Regions from separate parts of the Streptomyces sp. NBC_00019 genome, predicted to be linked through region 2. Evidence: riboswitches for the same ligand, from Rfam matches in the RefSeq annotation. Region 2 holds a riboswitch; the other holds the start of a gene.

Region 1 (3,686 bases), 690 kb from region 2:
CGCCGCCGGGGTCTTCGCGCAGATCGTCGCGAAGGACGCGGTGCCACGGGGCTTCGTCGCGTCCGCGGAGTCCTCACTGACGGCGAATCGGAACCCCTGCACGTCGCCGTCGGCGGGGACGGCGGTGGCGGGGCCCTGGGTGGCGTAGGTCCAGGTGGTACCGGTGCGGTCCCAGAAGGACCAGTAGCGGTAGCCGGCGGCGTGGGCGGCCTGGGTCGCGCCGGTCAGGAGGACCAGCGCGGCCAGCAGCGGTGCGAGGGCTCGGCGGATCACGGCTGCTGCTTCTTCTTGCGGCCGCTGATCAGGAAACCGACACCGATGCCGCCGACGAGACCGACCCCGACGATCCACCAGACGCTGACGCCCTCGTCGTCCTTCTCGGCCGCCTGGTCGTCCGCCCCCGGGGACGCGCTCTCGGCGGCGGAGGGCACCTTCTCGGGCGCGGGGCCGGTCGCGTTGAGCAGCTTCACCAGGTCCTGGCCGCCGAAGTCCCGTGCGTCGAAGGCGTCCGCCTCGGCGGCGAGGATCAGCTGCGCGTACGCGGCCGGACCGCTCTGCTGGGCCCACTGCTCGAAGTTGGCCTCCAGCCAGCGCACGCTGTCGGCCGCCTTGTCACCCTGTCCGACGGTCGCGAGGGCGAGGACCGCATCGGCGGTGTTGCCGTAGTCGGGCTGGTCCTCGGAGCCGGGCAGCGCCGATGTGAGGTGCCCGTCCTTGGCCAGGGCCTTGACGAGGTAGGCGGCACCGTTCTCCGCGCCCTGCTCCGGGTCGGTGGCGTCCTTGCAGGTCAGGTCGGTGCCGGTGGGCTTCTCGGGCGCCCCGGCCAGTCCCTTGCCCAGCGCGCCCACCACGGCCGCCGCCGTCGCGTCCGCGTTGGCCGCGAGCTTGCCCTTCTTGTCCGGCTGGTAGGCGAAGGCGCCCTCGCCGTCCCCGGTGCAGGGCAGGGCGAACGTCAGCAGGGCGTCGTAGGGGGACTTGCCGTCCTTCACGACAGCGGCAGGCTTCTCGCCGGCCGCCGTGAGCGCGCCGATGACCACGGACGTGGAGTTCGCGTCGCTGGCCCCGCCCGGGGTGTAGCCCCAGCCGCCGTCCTTGTTCTGCACCGACTTCAACCAGGTGACCGCCTTGCCCGTCGCGGTGTCGTGCCCGCCGAGCGCGGCCAGGGCCTGGACGGCGGCGGCCGTGCTGTTGGTGTCGACCAGGAGCCCCGGGGCACAGGCCTTGGCGGTGTCGGCGCGGAAGGGGGCGAAGGCGCCGTTCGCGCACTGCTGGCCGGTCAGCCAGTCCACCGCCCCGGCGGTGGGTACGACACCCACCGTGTCCTGCGCGAGCAGGGCGAGCGACTGCCGCCACACCCCGTCGTACGTCGGATCCCCATCCCCGTACAACCCCTCCGGTATCACCACCGACGGCGACGGAGAAGGACTCGCGGCGACGGCCGGTGCGGCCGTCCCGATCACTGCGGTGGCGGCCAGGACCGCGGCGCTGCGGCGGACGTTCATGATCGGCGGGTGCCTCTCCCTGCAAGGGAGCCAGGCAGCACGGGACATCCCGGCGGCTCGGCTCCGTATACCTCGACGGTGCCGCGCACCGGCCGGTTGCCGGTGCCCGTGAGCCGGTCACAAGTACCGACACGGGGCGATCCGGCTCGCCGCCCCCCGGCAGGAGACGGCTCACGGTTGCGGGTCAGCGCCGGAATTGCACCGGCTTCCCCCCGTACGGGTGTGATGACGACCCGGCCACTCTACCGGCCCGTAGCAAAGCCCCTGAGGGGTGGCTGTGGGCCCGGTAGGTTCCCGGCATGGGGATCATCACGGGGAGACTGATCGGCTCGGGGCGGGCCTCGGACGTGTACGAGATCGACGAGGCGTGGGTGCTGCGGCGGGCTCGGGACGCCTACGGCGACGCGCTCGTCGAGGCGGCCGTCATGGAGCGGGTGCGCGGGCACGGGTATCCGGTGCCGCGGGTGCGCGTCGAGGACTGCTCGTCCACCGAGCTGGTGATGGAGCGGCTGCACGGGCCGACGATGCTGGGGGCCTTCGCCGCCGGACGGATCGACGCGCGGGAGGCCGGGGTCGTACTGGCCCGTCTCCTACGGCAGTTGCACGCCCTGCCCGGCCGTGTCGTCCACCTCGACCTGCACCCGGACAACGTCATGCTCACCCCCGCCGGGCCCTACGTCATCGACTGGGCCAACGCCGAGGAGGGCGATCCCGGGCTGGACTGGGGCATGTCGGCGGTGATCCTCGCCCAAGTCGCTGTGGGGGACGAGACGTTCGCCGAACCGGCGCGCGCGATGCTGGCCGCGCTGCTCGCCGATGCGTCGTCCCTGACCGACGACGGACTGGCGGAGGCGCGGCGCCGGCGGGCGGTCAATCCGACGATGAGCCGACGGGAGGTCGAACTCCTCGGGGAGGCGGAGGACTTGATCCGGTCACTGATCTGATCGGGTTCGTTCGTGAAGTGGCGCGACACGGCCACTTCAGGTGATCACGCCGTCCGGTTCGGTCGGACGGCGTGGGCGCGTGGGCGCCACGGTCAGACTGTTGCCCGTGCCCAGCGAGAAGACTCTCCTCGGGAACCTGCCGCCCGATCCCCGCGGCTTCGTCGGACGGCAGGACGAACTCGGCTGGCTCGCGGAGAAGTTGGAGCCCGGTGGCGGCACTCGCCTGGTGACCCTCGTCGGTGTGGGAGGGGTGGGCAAGACGCGGTTGGCGCTGCGGGCGGCGGAGCGGGTGGGGGCGGTGTATCCCGACGGGGTGTGGCTGGTGGAGCTGTCGCCGGTGCGGGCGGCGGGCCAGGTGCCGCTCGCGGTCATGGAGGCGGTGCGGCTGTCCGACCAGTCGGCCGGGTCGGTGGCCGAAGCTCTCGGCGACTGGATGTCGGACAAGCGGCTGCTGCTGATCCTCGACACCTGCGAGCACCTGCTGACGGACTGTGCGGCCCTGGTGGCGGACCTGCTCGCCGGCGCAGCCGGGCTGCACATCCTCGTCACCAGCCGTGAGCCGCTGGACCTGCCGGGGGAGCGGACGCTGGAGGTCGACCCGCTGCGGGTGACGGACGCCGAGACCCTGTTCGTCCAGCGCGCGGGCCTCGTCCTCGACGCCACCGCACGGCGGCAGGTGGCCGACATCTGCCGCAGCCTCGACGGCATTCCGCTCGCCATCGAACTGGCCGTCGCCCGGCTGGCGCTGTACTCGTTGGACAAGCTCCATGAGCTGCTCTCCGACCGGCTGCGCTCCCGCTTCGACGTGCTCACCCGGGACGAACGGAGTGTGGACGGTCCGCCCCGCCACTGGACGCTGCGGACCACGATCGGCTGGAGCCACGAGCTGTGCGCCCCGCTGGAGCGCCTGCTGTGGGCACGGCTGTCGGTGTTCGCGGACACGTTCACCGTCGGTGCCGCGACCTGGGTCTGCGCGGGCGGCCCGCTGCGGGCCGACCGGGTCGCGGACGTGTTGATGCACCTGGTCCGGCAGTCGATCGTGCTGCGCCATCCGACGGACCTGGACCGCTTTCGGCTCCTCGACACGGTGCGTGAGTACGGCGCCGACTGGCTACGGGAGTTGGCCGAGGGGGACGCCGTACGACTGCGGCACCGGGACCACTACCGGCGGTTCGCCCGGGAGGCGTGCGCCGACTGGAACACCAGCCGTCAGGTGGCCTGGTGCGAGCGGCTCCTCGCC
Region 2 (3,686 bases):
TTCACGAACGGTTTTCACGACACCGCCAACGCGATGGCCACGACCATCTCGACCGGTGCACTCAAGCCCAAGGTCGCGGTGGCCATGTCCGCCGTGCTGAACCTTGTGGGCGCATTTCTCTCCGTGGAGGTCGCCAACACGATCTCCAAGGGTCTCGTCGACGAGAGCGGCATACGTCCCGAGGTCATCTTCGCCGCCCTGGTCGGCGCGATCCTCTGGAACCTGCTGACCTGGCTGGTCGGGCTCCCCTCCAGCTCCTCGCACGCCCTCATGGGCGGTCTGATCGGCGCCACCATCGCCTCGGCGGGCATGGGCGCGGTCCACGGTGACGTCCTGATCACCAAGGTCCTGATCCCGGCGATCGCGGCGCCCATCGTCGCGGGCCTCGCCGCGATGCTCGCGACCCGCCTCTCCTACTCCATGAGCAAGAAGGCCGACGGCAGGGCCGCCGCGAAGGGCTTCCGCGCCGGCCAGATCGCCTCGGCGGGCCTGGTCTCGCTGGCCCACGGCACGAACGACGCGCAGAAGACGATGGGCATCATCACCCTCGCCCTGGTCGCCGGCGGCGCCGTCGCTCCCGACTCCGACCCGCCCACCTGGGTCATCCTCTCCGCGGGTCTCGCCATCGCGCTCGGCACCTACCTCGGCGGCTGGCGCATCATCCGCACGATGGGCAAGGGCCTGACCGACCTCCAGCCGCAGCAGGGCTTCGCCGCCCAGACCAGCGCGGCCACGGTCATCCTGGCCTCCTCGCACCTCGGTTTCTCCCTCTCCACCACGCACTCGGTCTCGGGTGCGGTGATGGGCGCGGGCCTCGGCCGCAAGGGCGGCGTCGTCCGCTGGTCCACGGCGACGCGGATGTTCGTGGCGTGGGGCCTGACCCTGCCGGCCGCGGCCCTGGTGGGCGCACTGGCGGAGTGGGTCACCGGCCTCGGCGACTGGGGCACGGCGGTCGTGGCGGTCTTCCTCATCGCCTCCAGCGCGGCGATCTGGAAGCTCTCGCGACGCGAGGTCATCGACCACACGAACGTCAACGACAGCGACGAGGAGCCAGCCGGCGTGGTGACGACGGCGATCGCCGCGGTCACCCCTCCCCCGGCGGGCACGGTGACCGAGGACCTCACGGCCACGATCCCGGCCCCGACCGCAGCCCCGGAGCCCGCCGCTCCGCCGGCCGCCGTCTGAGCCCGCCGCACCCAGGAACGAAGGAATCACCGACATGAAGATCGACTGGGAAGCGCTGGGCTCCGTCTTCGGCGTCAGCCTCGTGGTCACCGTGGCCCTCGTGGCCCTGTTCACCCTCGGCATCATGGGCCTCTCCCGCCAGGAACGGGCCACCGCACAGGGCGGATCCGCGGCTCTCGCGGTCACCGGCGCGTACGCCTGCTTCGCGGCCTGCGCGGCGGCGGTGACGTACGGGATCTATCTGATCGTCGCCTGACGCGACGAGCGAACACCCCGTGGGGTGCGGGACGGTTCTCCGTCCCGCACCCCACGTTTTTGTCACGTCCGCAACCCCCCGTATGTGGGCCTCAGCACACTCTCCCGTCCCAGGTCAACGGCAAGTTGACGGCCCTTCCGGGCCCATGGTGGACTGCCGGAGCCATGTACGACGGCAGAAGAGGAAGCCGGTGGAAGTCCGGCGCGGTCCCGCCACTGTCACCGGGGTAGGTAGCCCCGGGAGCCAGGAACTCTCGTCGTCGGTCTCGTCGAACCAGGGCGTGGACACCCTGAGTGAGGACATATCGCCATGCTCGCCTGCCGTTTGAGATACCGCACCAGGTCACTGCCCGACGCCACGGCCGGCTGAGCCGATGCGTGCCGATCGCGTCTTCGCGTACGGCGCCGCCACCGGACTTCTCGGTGACCTGCTGCTCGGTGATCCACGCCGGGGGCATCCGGTCGCCGTGTTCGGGCGGGCCGCGGGTGCCGTGGAGCGGGTGTTGTGGCGGGACCACCGGGGTTGGGGGGCCTTGCACACCGCGGTGTGCGCCGGGGGCGCCGTCGTGCTCGGTGCCGTGGCGCAGAAAGCCGTACGTCCCTCCCCCGTCGCCTCCGTCGCGCTGACCGGTATCGCCACCTGGGCCGTCGTGGGCGGCACCTCGCTCGTGCGCGAGGCACGAACCATCGGGCGTGCCCTGGAAGTCGGGGACGTCGAGGCGGCGCGGGAGCGGCTCCCTCATCTGTGCGGGCGGGATCCGCAGGCCCTGGACGCCGACGGGATCGCCCGGGCCGTGGTCGAGTCCGTTGCCGAGAACACCTCCGACGCCGTCGTGGGGGCCCTGGTGTGGGGAGCCGTCGGTGGCGTGCCCGGGCTGCTCGGGTTCCGCGCCGTCAACACCCTTGACGCCATGGTCGGGCACAAGTCGCCGCGTCATCGGCGGTACGGCTGGGCCTCGGCCCGGCTCGACGACGTCGCCGGGTGGCCGGGGGCCCGGCTGACCGCCGTACTGGCCGCTGTCGCCGGGAGCGATCCGCGGGGGGCCGTACGAGCCTGGCGTGCCGACGCCGGCGAGCATCCGAGCCCCAACGCCGGGCCCGTGGAGGCCTCGTTCGCCGGGGCCCTGGGCGTGCGGCTCGGCGGGACCTTGTCGTATGCGGGGCGCGTCGAGCACCGGCCCGTGCTGAACCAGGAGGGGCGTTCCGTGGAGGTCCACGACATCGAGCGGGCCGTACGGCTGTCCCGTCGCGTCGGTCTGCTCGCGCTCGGCGTCAGTGTCGCCGCGCGGGTCGCTCTCAAGGCGCGTGCCTCATGACCGGCGGTGGGCTTCTCGTCGCCGGTACCACCTCCGACGCGGGCAAGAGTGTCGTCACCGCCGGAATCTGCCGGTGGCTGGTACGGCAGGGGGTCAAGGTCGCGCCCTTCAAGGCGCAGAACATGTCCCTCAATTCGTTCGTGACCCGCGAGGGTGCCGAGATCGGGCGGGCTCAGGCCATGCAGGCCCAGGCCTGCCGCGTCGAGCCGACCGCGCTCATGAATCCCGTGCTGCTGAAGCCGGGTGGTGAGCAGAGCAGTCAGGTCGTACTGCTCGGCAAGCCCGTCGGTGAGCTCAGTGCGCGCGGGTATCACGGGGGACGCCAGCAGCAGTTGCTCGGCACCGTGCTGGACTGTCTCGCCGAACTGCGGGGCACGTATGACGCGGTGATCTGCGAGGGGGCCGGCAGTCCCGCCGAGATCAATCTGCGGCGGACCGACATCGTCAACATGGGCATCGCCAGGAACGCCCAACTCCCTGTCCTCGTCGTCGGCGACATCGACCGCGGTGGCGTCTTCGCCTCCTTCTTCGGGACCGTCGCGTTGCTCTCGCCGCAGGACCAGGCCCTCGTCGCCGGGTTCCTCGTGAACAAGTTCCGCGGGGACGTCAGCCTCCTGGAGCCCGGGCTCGACATGCTCCACGGCCTCACCGGCCGGCACACGTACGGTGTGCTGCCCTTCCGGCACGGGCTCGGCATCGACGAGGAGGACGGGCTCCGGGTCTCCCTGCGGGGGACCGTACGGGAGTCGAACACGGCCCCGCCCGTCGGCGAGGACGTGCTGCGGGTCGCCGTCTGCGCGATTCCGCTCATGTCCAACTTCACCGATGTCGACGCCCTCGCCGCCGAACCGGGCGTCGTCGTGCGGTTCGTGGACCGGCCGGAGGAACTGGCCGACGCCGACCTCGTGGTGATCCCGGGGACCCGGGGCA

Evidence for each region. A riboswitch is a leader RNA that binds a small molecule or an ion and turns the genes downstream of it on or off. The one in region 2 is predicted to bind cobalamin.
Region 1: it holds a riboswitch for cobalamin, as region 2 does, so the genes downstream of both, OHU89_RS16285 (prenyltransferase/squalene oxidase repeat-containing protein) here and OHU89_RS13100 (cobalamin biosynthesis protein) in region 2, are expected to answer to the same signal.

Annotation. Positions count from the first base shown of each region.
Region 1 covers NZ_CP108302.1:3,416,117-3,419,802, reverse strand. Annotated here, with positions in the region: gene OHU89_RS16290 (SCO2322 family protein) at 1-273, opposite strand, end outside; gene OHU89_RS16285 (prenyltransferase/squalene oxidase repeat-containing protein) at 270-1,502, opposite strand; cobalamin riboswitch at 1,620-1,754, opposite strand; gene OHU89_RS16280 (phosphotransferase) at 1,802-2,446, shown strand; gene OHU89_RS16275 (ATP-binding protein) at 2,553-3,686, shown strand, end outside.
Region 2 covers NZ_CP108302.1:2,727,623-2,731,308, forward strand. Annotated here, with positions in the region: gene OHU89_RS13090 (anion permease) at 1-1,185, shown strand, start outside; gene OHU89_RS13095 (hypothetical protein) at 1,220-1,441, shown strand; cobalamin riboswitch at 1,573-1,715, shown strand; gene OHU89_RS13100 (cobalamin biosynthesis protein) at 1,815-2,756, shown strand; gene OHU89_RS13105 (cobyric acid synthase) at 2,753-3,686, shown strand, end outside.